Regions from separate parts of the Blautia sp. AF19-1 genome, predicted to be linked through region 2. Evidence: riboswitches for the same ligand, from Rfam matches in the RefSeq annotation. Region 2 holds a riboswitch; the other holds the start of a gene.
The links. A riboswitch is a leader RNA that binds a small molecule or an ion and turns the genes downstream of it on or off. The one in region 2 is predicted to bind cyclic di-GMP.

Region 1: linked by a shared signal. The riboswitch ahead of DWX26_RS01095 (ABC transporter substrate-binding protein) and the one ahead of DWX26_RS13780 (ABC transporter substrate-binding protein) in region 2 are both predicted to bind cyclic di-GMP.

Annotation. Positions count from the first base shown of each region.
Region 1 covers NZ_QUGQ01000001.1:246,775-253,598, forward strand. The annotation lists gene DWX26_RS01080 (transposase) at 1-340, shown strand, start outside; gene DWX26_RS01085 (sensor histidine kinase) at 329-589, opposite strand; gene DWX26_RS01090 (hybrid sensor histidine kinase/response regulator) at 806-3,754, opposite strand; gene DWX26_RS01095 (ABC transporter substrate-binding protein) at 3,760-5,610, opposite strand; cyclic di-GMP riboswitch class I at 5,698-5,773, opposite strand; gene DWX26_RS01100 (hypothetical protein) at 6,085-6,270, shown strand; partial or broken gene DWX26_RS01105 (recombinase family protein) at 6,444-6,824, opposite strand, start outside.
Region 2 covers NZ_QUGQ01000022.1:32,300-39,123, forward strand. The annotation lists gene DWX26_RS13765 (DNA topoisomerase) at 1-1,590, opposite strand, end outside; gene DWX26_RS13770 (formate/nitrite transporter family protein) at 1,587-2,345, opposite strand; gene DWX26_RS13775 (hypothetical protein) at 2,496-2,687, shown strand; cyclic di-GMP riboswitch class I at 2,844-2,919, shown strand; gene DWX26_RS13780 (ABC transporter substrate-binding protein) at 3,019-4,863, shown strand; gene DWX26_RS13785 (ATP-binding protein) at 4,929-6,824, shown strand, end outside.

The DNA.
Region 1 (6,824 bases), on a different contig from region 2:
CCTCACCGGAAAACCTGTTTTCTGTATTGTTGACGATACGATAGCTGCAAAGACAAAGCCTTCGTCACGGGCTCTGCATCCGATTGAAGATGCGTATTTTCATCAATCTCATTTGAAAGGCAAACAGGACTATGGGCATCAGGCAGTTTCGGTTATGCTTTCCTGTAACGGCATTGTTTTGAATTATGCTTTTGTGCTGTATAACAAGGCAATTTCTAAAATCGACATTGTCAGCGAATTGGCTGCCGAATTATCCGTGACACATAAAAACTTTGATCTTGTGACAGTTAAAGGCAGAAACTCTTCCTTAACCCCGACCATGAGCACACTACCCGCCTGACTGAATTTTATGGCATTGTCCATAATATTCGACAGAATCCTTCAAATCTCCGCTCTGTAGTTTATTCATACCCAGCACATCATTTACCAGAGACACCAGATATTTCAGGGATTCCATTACCTTTTCTCTGATCTTCTGCTGCATCTGTGGATCATCTGCGTACTGATTTCCCATATTTACCATACCGATAATACCATTCAGTGGTGTACGGATATCATGACTCATCGTTGCCAGAAACCTTGTTTTCATTTCGGCTTCCCGCTTTGCTGCTTCCGCAGCAAAGTTAAGATCCTCTTCACGTCTCTTGGAATCGCTGATACTACGGACCGTACATAAAACATGGATTACATTTCCAGACTCATCCCTTTTTTACAGTAAAAATTTTTCCATGCACCTGGAAGGCTCCTGATTGCCTGATTTCCATTTCCCTCTTCTACCTTGTGGGTTTTATGATGTTCCAGGCACCTAATCCAGATTCTTTTGTAACGTATCGATCAATTCTTCAATAATTATTGGCTTGGATAAGAATCCATCCATACCGCATTCCAGAACTTTCTTTCTGTCCTCATCAAAAGCATTAGCAGTCATGGCAAGAATGGTAATTCCCGACAGTGCCGGATCAGTAAGCGCACGGATCTGCTTGGTAGCCTCATATCCATTCATTACAGGCATCTGCACATCCATCAGTACCAGATCATAATCCCCTGGTATTGAATTTTTAATTTTCTCCACTGCCTCTGCTCCATTTTCTGCTGTATCAACCAGGAATCCATATTCTTTCAGAATTTCCACTGCAATTTCACTGTTCAGTTCATTATCTTCCACAAGAAGTATACGCCTGCCTCTGAAATCTAAATCTGCTGCCGGAAGAATCTTATCCTCTGCCTGGGCCTGTTTCTGACCGATGGCAGCCATCAGAGTCTCTCTGATATCTGACATAAACAGAGGTTTCGCGCAGAATGCAGTCACTCCTGCAGTTCTGGCTTCTGTTTCGATATCTGACCAGTCGTATGCCGTCAGAATAATGATCGGCGTATTGTCATCAAGACTGCGGATCTGACGTGTAACTTCAATTCCATTCATATCCGGCAGACGCCAATCAATGATATAAGCATGAAATGCATCCCCCAGCTCCATTGACTGTCGTGCACGGAGAACAGCCTCTTTACCCGAGACTGTCCATTCCGAACGCATTCCAACCTTTACAAGCATCTTTGTTACACTGTCACAGGTGTTAAAGTCATCGTCTACAACCAATGCCTTAAGACCCTCTAGTTCCGAAATCTTCTCTATGCGATGATGCTCAGGCTGAGTCCGAAATGGCAGACGGACTATAAACTCGGTGCCTTTGTCCTGCTCTGTCTGAACCTCAATAGTACCGCCCATCATATCCACGATGTTCTTGGTAATGGCCATTCCAAGTCCCGTACCCTGAGTCCTGCTGACTGTAGAAGTCCGCTCCCGCTCAAAAGGAGAAAAGATCTTCTGTACAAATTCCTGACTCATTCCAATTCCGTTATCCTTTACCCGAAATTCATACAGTTCGCTGCCTTTTACTTTTCCCGGGTACTGTCTGAGACGGACAGAAACGGTTCCGCCTGCCGGAGTAAACTTAACCGCATTTGACAAAAGATTCAGCAGTATCTGGTTCAGCCGCAGTTTGTCACAATAGACATCCTCATTCGTAACATCCATGGCATCCATATAAAGCTCCAGCTGCTTCGCATGAATCTGTCCACTGATGATCGTCTTCAGATCATGAAGCACATCCGACAGACAGACTTCTGTTTCTTCCAGATGGATCTTTCCGCTCTCAATCCGGCTCATATCCAATATATCATTGATCAGTGAAAGCAGATGCTTACTGGAAGAAAGAATTTTGCCCAAATAATCCTGAACCCTTTTTTTGTCATCAATATTACTTGCAGCCAATGTTGTAAATCCAATAATCGCATTCATTGGTGTCCGGATATCATGAGACATATTGGAAAGAAAAATACTCTTCGCCCTATTTGCAGTCTCTGCCGCATGGACTGCCTCAGAAAGAGCCTGGTTCATTTTCCGGTCAGAGGTACGGTCTGACATAACCAGAATATATTTCTTTTCCCCGTTTACCTCACTTCCCATTGCAATATTATGAAACCAGCGCCTTTCCCCTGTCTTCCGATGTATAAATTCACAATCCCACTCCTGCTGTTCATGAACCGGAATTTCTTTCAGATGATTCTTCTGCGAGTCTTCAGAATCTGCAGGGTGCAGTTTTCTTAAAACACGAATATCCTTGCGAATCTGTTCTACTGTAATACCCAGCAGTTTTTCCGCATTAGGGCTGACGTAATCCGTCTGATATGTTTGGGCATCCAGCATCAGGAAAACGTCATCCACATTCATTGAAAGCTTTTGAAACAGCTCATCACGGTACCGGATCTCCACATCCTTTCTTCTGAGATTTTTCCTGTTTTTCTGGATAATAAGACTGATAAAAAAGGCAGCAATGCAAAGTACAACAGCTCCAACAAGAAGCATCGTGGTAAACTGCAGATTGTTCATACTGGCATTGACAATATCAGCCTGGACAAGTCCCAGAAACATCCAGTCCTGAATATCCGATTTTTCATAGACCAGATAATAATTTCTTCCATCCAGATTCAGCAACATCGCATCAGTACGTCCCGCTTTAAACTTCTCCAAAAGGACATTGATCTCTTTTTCAGACATATCAGAATACCTACTCAGAAAACCGAAGAAATTATACACGTTCCCCCATAACTCGGAAGAATGATCAATCACAACACGACCATCCGGATGAATAATAAAACTCTGGGCATTTCCATCAAAAGCAGAAATATCCAGTACATCTACGATATCAGAATTTTCATAAGCAATGGCAATCGCATCATATTCAAATCCCTGATAAATTCCATGCGCCTTAGGTGTGGCAAAAACAAGCAGCTGGGATTTTCCGGGAACTGCTGCATTCGCTATCACATCATTTCCCTGCCGGATATCCTCTTCAATATTTTCCTGTAATCCAAGATACCCGGTTTCACCTGTCGCCATCTTGTAGTCACCGTCAGATGATAGAAAAAAGAATTCCAAAAAGCCTGCATCTTCCTGCGCTTTCTTTATATAATCACGGATCTCGTCTTCACCGGAAATATTCTGCAGATTCTCGCCCCAAATATGGAGGTAAGTCAGGTTCTTATTTGTCAGTTCTCTCAGCATCTGATCAGACTGATGAAGAACTTCCGTCAGATGAGAAACACTTTCCTCGTAAATAGATTTCGACATAAACTTATAATATCGGAAAACAGCCAGAACAACTCCTATAAAGAGAAGAAGAAAAGCAACTATTCTTAATCCTTTTTTCCTGACAGGTTTCTTTCTATTTCTATTATAATTCTTAACATCCATTTTTCTCACCTCAGGGTTATGTAATCTTCAGGTTCTGCAAGAACGGCATTACCACCTGAAACATATGCTGTCCAGGTATCTTTCACAGATGTAGCTCCTCCATCAAATATCATATTTTCATCTACAGGATAAGTTTCCATATGCTGCGGTGTGGCAAGACAGGTCACCGTGAAAGTATCCTCATCCCGAACTGCCTTTCCATCCTTTGTAACTTTACTTAATGTATAGCCATCTTCCGTTTCATTAATTTCCACAGAAATACCACTAACCACTGGCAAAGAGCCACGGTTAAACGGAATAAATCCTCCCTCATAGCCTTCTACAAAGTTTTTGATTATTTCTTTCAGCTCGGCCCCACTCATCTTGCTGCTGTAAGCCGCCAGACCATTTGGCATGATCATGTCACCTGCCATTTTTTCTGTGTAACCGGCTTTCAGCACATTTCCCGTAAAGCTGTTTCCGGTTGCGATCAGCACATCTGACCCATAGATGCCACGTAGCGTGTTTGCCATAACAGAATATGCTGCATTTCCTCCACTGCTGTGGAAACGGTTGGAATACGACTTCTGTGAATCCAGCACGATATCCTCAGAAGCAGTTTCTTCCTCAAGAAGCTGAGAATTAAATGACTGGTATGCCTGCCCTGCATCGTATTCTCCTGAGATCATTTTGGAAACCACATCCTTGGAAACAGAGAAAAAGTCACTTGACGCAATACGGATATACATATGGTTTTCTTCGATCACAGGTTTTATATCTTTCAGATATTCCGTAAGCTGCATATCCACCTCCTGACTGTAGCTTAACAGATCCTGTCCATCACTAATGATCCTGTTCTGCGCATCCTCTGAAAACATTGTATCCAGTACCTCCATTGCTTTCTTTCTGCGTGTTTCATCCTTTGTCAGATCATGGTTTAAGGCCACCTGGAAATATGGCGTAGTCATAATCCACTTTTCACCGTTCTCCTGAAAGAATGGAAGAAATGTTGTGTTAATGCCCTGATCCTGGAACATTTTTACACCGAAAGAACTGCCAAAGTACATGGCAAGCTTGCCACTTTTGTACATCTCAACAACATCATCATAATTCATATTCAAATCTTCCTGACTAAGCCCTGTATCCTGAATAAACTGTTCCATACGTTCAAAAGCCTCTGGCCAGACGGTATCGTCCAGACCTTCTCTCTTTGTATTTTCCGAGTCACTGTAGACCGTCCGCCACTTGCGTCCTTCCACAGAAGACAACTCTGATATAGACAGACCCTGCAGTGTTTCCATACAGGTATAATCATAAGAATAGTCTGCCGTAAATCCACGAACACCCACTTTGTCAAATGCCTGGCAGGCGGAAACAAAACTCTCGTAATCTGTTGGCAACGGGATATCATATTTTTCAAAAAGGTCTTTGTTCACTACAAAACCATGGGCATCTGCACACACAGGAAGCCAGTTTACGCTTCCATCCTCGTTCCTGAAATTGCTGAGGTAGGTATCATAGACAGCACCTGCCGCATTGGTTGTGGAAAGATCCATCAGACTGTCTTTCAGGGGACTTGCATCATGCAGGGAAAATCTGCAGCAGGTTATAATATCCGGCAATCCACCGTTTTCATCAAGGAACTTGTAGAAATCCAAATCATTATTCCCTACAACAAACTCGACATTGATATCCGGAAGCTGTTCCTGGATATATGGTGCATATTTTTCATACAGGTTTGTGCTCCATAAATATACTGTGATTGTTTCTGCATCTTCTTTTTCCGCACTCTTCCCGCCACAGCCTGACAGAAGCGATACGGCTGTCACCATCACTAAAAATACAGACAAAACCTTGCTCCATTTTTTCTTTTTCATTACAAGTTCTCCTAATAGAATTGTTATAGTCACGTCTATGAAATAACACCGTAAAAAAGCACTGCCAAACAGACAGTGCACCTCATTTCATGCAACTGGCTGCCATTTTACAGGCCCTGTAGCTTTGCGTCCCAGACTTTCATCTGGTTTGCCGATCGTCCTTTTTAAGCTTTTAAACTTATGCAAAAAACTGATTTTATTATACTATGGCACTCTACTGTACACAAGAAAAACATTACCATTTTAATCTTCAAAAGCAAAAAAAGAACAGCCGATACATATACTCGAACTGTTCTTCTACTTCCGAAGTCCACGCAGCATTGCTTTTAGTAGAAATCTATCACAATCATAAACGAGTTCCTCTTCAAGAACTTTACGAAAGGGCCATGGCAAAAGCTAAATGCCGCTCTGCTTGATTTTTCTGCCTGTCTGTATCATACTGAACTTATTAACAGACAGGGAGGAATTTAAACCATGGATGCAAAGCTTATAGAGGAACTCAGACAAAAATACAGCAAGAATCCTCCAGAGGGAATGACATCCAATCTGATCAAAAACATGACAGACTCTGACCTTTTGGATATGCACTATTTTCTTACCGAGGATGATGACCTCGATGACGATGAATTTGAAGAAGGTTTTTACATCGACTTCTTTTAATCTATCGTCTGTTTTCTATGCCCGCTTTTGTGCGGGCTCTTTTTATCAAGAGTTCGACGAATGTCGAACTTTCCTATTATATAAAAAGAAAAAGCCGCTGACACGTTATCTTCTAACGCATCAACAGCTTCTGTCTTGCTTTGTTTCAGTGTATTATTCGGTTTTGCAAAGGTTTATTTGCTTTCAGCATTCTCCCTGATACGGTAATAATCATCCATATCAATGCCTATTTTTACCTTGGCATCTGGTTTTCGTTTGCCCAAAAGGCACACAGTCTCAACGGTACTTTCGTTGTCCCAACAAAGTTCCTGTATTTCCCTGTCTCCAAAATACACCGGAAAACGGAACTTTATGTGCTTCAGGAATCTGCCATCTGGCTGCTCCTGCTCGTAAATGTCCACCTGTTCTACAAAGCTATTAAGAAATTCTTTTTTCTCCAGGTCGGTGAACTTATCATATAGTTTATCAAAATATAAAAGAAATTGATAGACGTTTTCTTCTGATATTTTCTGTTGCCGGATATTCAGCAGGCGATTCTTAACTTCTTCTATACT
Region 2 (6,824 bases):
CGAACCGGAGGTGTAGCGTTTTGGCGGAGAGGTTTCTCCTTCCTTGATAGAAAGGTCGAGAAGATTCAGCTCGCTGCCTTTCTGCAGCTGGGACAGCGCTGCAAGAAAAGAGGGATCGCAAGTCGTCTCGTCTTCCTTTCTGCCCTCGTCGTCCTCCTCTTTCTTACGGAAGAAAGAATACTGCATGGCTTTTAAATAGCCCTCCTGCACGAGAACACGGAAGTTGGAGAAAAACTGCTCGCCGCCGATTTCGGTGACAAGAGCAACTTTCTGATAGACCGCCGGCGGATAGAAGATACCGAGAAAACGGCGGACAATCGTCTCATAAACTTTTGCGGAGAGTTCCGAGAGGTTCCGCAGATTGTTAAGGCCCTGTCCGGTCGGAATGATCGCATAGTGATCGGTAATCTGTTTATCGTTTGTATAGCGGGTGGAACCAATCTTTTTCCAGCTTTCACCCTGCAAAATTTCATTTGCAAGGCCGCTGCAGATGCCGTACTGCTGCAGGCCGCGCAGGTTTTTGCTGATTTCCCTGGCAACGGCAGAAGAAAGCACACGGGCATCGGTTCGCGGATAGGTAACCAGCTTTTTCTCGTAAAGCTCCTGAACAACTTTCAGCGTTTCATCCGGACTGATTTTGAAAAAGCGGGCACAGTCATTTTGCAGCTCCGCAAGGTTGTAAAGCAGTGGCGCATTTTTATTTTCCTTTTTTCGCTCCATTTTCAGGACATGCGGGATCAGAGGATTCTGCATGCTTAATTCCTCGATCAGTTTCTGTGCGTCCTCTTTTTTCTGGAAGCCGTTCTCCTTATAGAGAAGCGGAGAGTTGAAGTAGCGGCTGCCTTTTACGGCGCGCCATTCCCCCTCAAAATTGCGTCCATTTAAGGAAAGACCGGCGATGACACGGTAGAATGGTGTTTTCACAAAGCTGCGGATTTCGCGCTCCCGGCGTACGACCATGCCGAGCACACATGTCATAACACGGCCGACGGAAATAGACTGATATTTAGTGCCGAGATACGATGCGACAGCGCTTCCGTATTTGAGCGAGAGAAGACGGGAAAAATTAATGCCCATCAGGTAATCTTCTTTGGCGCGGAGATAAGCGGATGCCGAAAGATTGTCGTATTCACTTTCGTCCTTCGCTTCGCGGATACCGCGCAGAATTTCTTCTTCTGTCTGCGAGTCGATCCAGACACGCTTCTGTTTCTTGTCTTTGATACCGGCCATCTGCGCGACGAGACGATAGATGTATTCTCCCTCCCGCCCGGAGTCGGTACAGACATAAATGGTTTCAATATCCTCCCGGTGGAGCAGGTTACTCACAATGGTGAACTGCTTTTTTACTTCCGGGATAACTTCATATTTGAAGTTTTCAGGCAAAAAAGGCAGGGTCTCGAGACTCCACCTTTTTAACGCAGGATCATATTTTTCCGGATAACTCATCGTAACCAGGTGACCGACGCACCAGGTTACGACGGACTGATCCGACTCTAAGTATCCATCCCTGCGCTGCATATTCTGTTTTAACGCTTTTGCGAACTCCTGAGCAACGCTCGGTTTTTCCGCAATGTATAAAGATTTTGTCATTTATCTGCACTCATCATTCGAAGCGGCCAGGCAAGGAGCACACCGCCTCCTATTGCGTTTCCTATAGTTACAATGACCATACTTTTCAATGCGGCAGTCAGAGAAATGCCGCCTGGGACCAGAAGTGCAGCGGTAACAAAGGTGGCCATATTGGCAACGCAGTGTTCAAAACCGGCAACAACGAATCCGGCGATGCAAAGTATAATCATGAAAAATTTGGCAACTTCATTTTTGCATTTCATGCCGCAGGCAACGGCGAGGCAGACGAAGAAGTTGCAGAGAATGGCACGGAAAAACATTTCTCCGGCAGGAATGGAAAGTTTATTTCCAATAAATCCTGCGTAATAATCGGCAGTACCGGAAGCACCTGCCAGTACGAAAATTACGGAGAGAATCAGGCATCCGACAAAGTTTCCGATGTAGCTTACCAGCCATACTTTTCCAACCTGTGCCCAGGAGACTTTTTTGTCATAGGCCCCAAATGCCATAACAAGATTGTTTCCGGTGAAAAGCTCTGCACCGATAAAAACGATCAGCAGAACCGCAATGGCAAACACAATACCGCCAAGCAGTTTTCCCCAGGCAGGATCTGTACTCTGGAACGTATTGCCTACCACGTTGGAGAAAATCATGGCAACCACGATAAAGAAACCGGCCATGACTGCACGGAGAAAGTATTTCCCCGGGTGTTCTTTCAGCAGCTTTGCTTTGTTTACGGCTGCCTCTGAAAATTTTTGTACGTCATCATAAGGCATAGAATAACTCCTTTCTTATGTCCAGTAGGATGGACATATCCCCTCTCTTTTTGTCCGGGGGATGGTCTTTTTTTCCGGAGCAGCTTGCAAATGCTTCGGATTTCGCGCTTTCAACTTTGGCTATTATAGCATTTCCCGGAAAGATTCGCAATGAAGGAGGAAGAAAAAAGTATATTTCCACAGAAATGTCAGAAAATAAGGGGTGAAACGACAGATTGTATGATGAACTCAGAGGGATTGAAACAAGGATTGAAAGCTTTTTTAACCGAGTTAGCCACTTGCTCAAAGACAGGACTTCCAGAAAATATGATAGATATCATATTTCTGGAAGTTTTATTGTAAAATAATGTAACGTACTTAATAGGAGAACAGTTCGAGTATATGTATCGGCTGTTCTTTTTTTTGCTTTTGAACGTTAAAATGTTAATCTTTTTCTTGCGTATAGTAGAACACTAAAGTATAATAAAATCAGTTTTTTGCATAAGATTAAAGCTATAATAAGGAAATTGGCAAACCAGATGAAAGTCTGGGACGCAAAGCTACAGGGCCTGTAAAATGGCAGCCAGTTGCATAAAATGAGGTGCACTGTCTGTCTGACGGTGCTTTTTTACGGTGTTATTTCACAGACGTAACAATAATGATTTTATCAGGAAAAAATGAGGAAAATAAAAGTATGAAAAAGGCAAAACGTTGTCTGACAGCAGTGGTGTCAGGTGTACTTGCAGCATCTGCTGTCTTGTCTGGATGTGGACAGTCAAAGAAAGAAGTATCTATAAATGATGATCATCTTACCGTTTATCTGTGGGAAAATCGTTTGATGAAAAATATTGCATCCTATATCCATGAACAGTTTCCAGATCAGGATATTGAATTTATTATAGGTAACAATGATACCGATTTATACAGTTATTTTAAAGAACATGATGAATTACCGGATATTATAACAGTACGTCGATTTTCTGGAACAGATGCACAGGACTTACAGCCTTATCTTATGGATTTTGCTTCTTATGATGTTGTTTCCAAGTATTATTCTTATGCGGTGCAATATTATAAGAATGAGGAGGATGAAATCCAGTGGCTGCCAATCTGTGGTATTCCGCAGACGATCATTGCCAACAAAACACTGTTTGATCAGTATGGCGTAAAGATTCCAGAAAATTATGAGGAATATGTACAGGCCTGTCAGCAGTTTTATGATAATGGCATAAAACCGTATTCCATGGATCTTGGGGAAGACTGGTCTAATAATGAAATCATCCAGGCGGCGGCAATCGGTGAGTTTACAAGCCTGGATGGTATTGAATGGCGAAACGGTGCAGAGACTGCAGCGGATGAAGTGAAGTTTGATGATACATTATGGAAACGTATTTTTTCAGAAACCAGTCAGTTTCTTAAGGACTCGCACTTTGGTAAAGAAGATATCAATATTGACGTCAATACAGGAATCCAGATGTTTGTCGAGGGAAAATCAGCAATGTTTCATGGACATCCGACGGTTATGCAGCAGCTGCAGAAACAGATGGATGCGGAGCTGACCCGTATTCCTTACTTTTCACAGACATCGGATGAATCCTATGTGTACATGACTCCGTCCTTAAACATTGCATTTAACAAAAACCTGGAAAAAGACCGGGAGAAACTGGATACTGCGCTGGATGTGCTGGATTGTATGATTTCAGAAGAGGGGCAAAAGCTGATTGCGGATGGAAGCGGTGTTATTTCATTGAATACAGATGTTCCAACCATGATGCAGGATGTGCCTGGACTGGAAGAGGAAATTAATCATAATGCTGTTTATATCCGATATTCCGCCCAAAAATCATTTGATGCAAGTCTTGAGGCTGTTCACGGATTACTGTCAGGGGAAATGGATGAAACACAGGCTTATGATACTTTTCGCAGTGTAATGAATCGTAAAGATCCAGAAGAAAAAGCAATGATGAATTTTGAAAATGAATATTCCATTTCACTGAACGATAGAAATGGCCGTGATGCAGCATCTTCCATTTTAACTACGATCAGAGAAGAAAATGATGCACAGCTGGCTCTGGCACCATATTATTATTTTACTTCTTCTATGTACAAAGGAGAATGCACCAATAGCCGGGTTGGCATGATGACAGCGAAGAGTTCAGATACAACATTATATTTTGCAAAAATAAATGGTAAACAGGTTTGTGAACTCGTGGAAAATTATCTCGCCGAAGCTGATGAGAATTTTTATGTAACCAATGAATACGAATTACCAATTGCATCTGGTATGAAAATGATCGTCAGTCAAGAGAAAAGTGGATTTTCGTTAAAGGACTTAACAGTTAATGATAAGAAAATAGACAAAGAAAAGGAATACTCGATTCTTCTTACAGACACCACAATGTCCGTTTTGAAAAAAATAAATCCGAAATGTGAGATTGAGCAGCTTAAAGATACAACATTATCAAGTGCATGGACCGAAGCAATGTCAAAAGGACAGCAGCCGTCAGCACCGGAAGACTATATAGAGGTTGAACAGTAAAAGTGGAGATAGAACAAGCGGTAAATAAAAGAAAAAAAATAACAAGGCTGTTGCTTATACTACTTATGATTCTTTTAAGCTTAGTTTGTATCAAGTATCTTATAAGTAAGTCTAATAAGTATATCAGCGAAAATGGAAAAAGCAGTATGGGAGCTGTTGTTGAACAGATACAGCAGACCTATGATCTTCAGGTGAGTGGATACTACAGCCAGCTGCAGTTGGTTGAGGAATTCTTACTTCATGAGAGGGAACTGTCTCTTGAAACGGATACGAACAAAAATTTCTTTGAAGCATGGGAAAAAGAATCGGAAAGTACTCTTATATTCCTTCAGGAAAATGGTCAGGCAATATCAGCAGGTGGAACAAAAATGCGGATTGATATGCCAAGTAAACTTCTGCTGGACTTAAAGAACGGATACAATATTGGAAAACTGGTGCGTCTTGATTATGATCAGAAGAAAAAAGACGGTTATCTGGTTGCGATTCCATGTCAGGAATACACGATCAATGGAGAAACTTATACGGCAATTGGAACTGTGTATGATCATTCGAAACTGGATTCCATGTTAAAACTGAAAGGTTATGATGGGAAAGCCTATTTGTTCATGCTGGATGATGACGGAAATATTACGTATACGAACCAGAGTGGTGATAAATACCTGCGTAATTATTCTTTGCTAAAACATTTAAAAGGGCAACAGGCTATTACAGAAGAAGAGGCGGATTTGTTCAAAAAGAAATTTGATAACAGAGAATCCGGAGTTGCACTTTTGGGAAAACAGAACCCCTATTATATGGGGTATTGCCCGATAGAAAGCAACAACACCATTTTGGTGTGCATTGTGGCAAAGGGAGTTGTGGACAATGTGCTGATGGATTACCAGAAAACGGTGTTGTTTACAACAATACTCATGGCAGGTTTTATACTTTTACTTTTTGCCGGATTATTCTACAGTATTTCCAGACTTAGTCTTGCAGATCAAAGAGCAGAATATGAAAAAAGAAATAATGAACTTCATTTGCAAACAATGAAGGAAATGGAAGTAGTCAATCAAAAACTGAAAAAGGCAAAGAACGTTGCAACAGAGGCTTTACAGACAGCTGAAAATGCAAATAAGGCGAAAACGGATTTCCTGTCTAATATGTCACATGATATTCGTACTCCTATGAATGCAATCATTGGTATCACATCTTTGATCAGACATGATGCAGGTAATAAAGCAAAAGTTATAGAGTATGCAGATAAAATAGATATTTCATCGCGGCATCTGTTGGGAATTATCAATGACGTTCTGGATATGAGCAAGATTGAGGCAGGAAAAACAGTCTTCAAATATTCTGACTTTTCTATTCTGGATCTTGTACAGGAACTTAACACTATATTTCATACTCAAATATATGAAAAGCAGCAGACCCTTACAATCATAAAAGAAAATATTCAGCATGAGTGGGTGAATGGGGATCAGGTTCACCTGATACAGATTTTCAGCAACCTGCTTTCCAATGCAGTGAAGTATACCCAGGAAGGTGGGGAAATTCAGTTCTTTGTAGAAGAATGTGAGACAAAGTCATCTGTCTATGCAAAGTACCGTTTCTTAGTTAGCGATAATGGTATGGGAATGTCGGCAGATTTCAAGGATACAATTTTTGATGCGTTTACCCGTGCGGAAAGTTCCATTACAAATAAAATACAGGGAACCGGACTTGGAATGGCGATTACTAAGAATCTGGTTGAGGCAATGGGAGGTACCATTGATGTGGAGAGTGAATTGGGACAGGGAAGCTGTTTTGAGGTTCTCATGGATCTGAAAATTGCAGAGGATAGAACAGTTGCTCTGGCGGCACAAGAAGAAACAGATAAACAGGATGGTAATATCCTTCAAGGAATGAGATTCCTGTGTGCAGAGGATAATGAGCTGAACGCGGAGATCCTGACGGAACTGTTAAAGATTGAAGGTGCG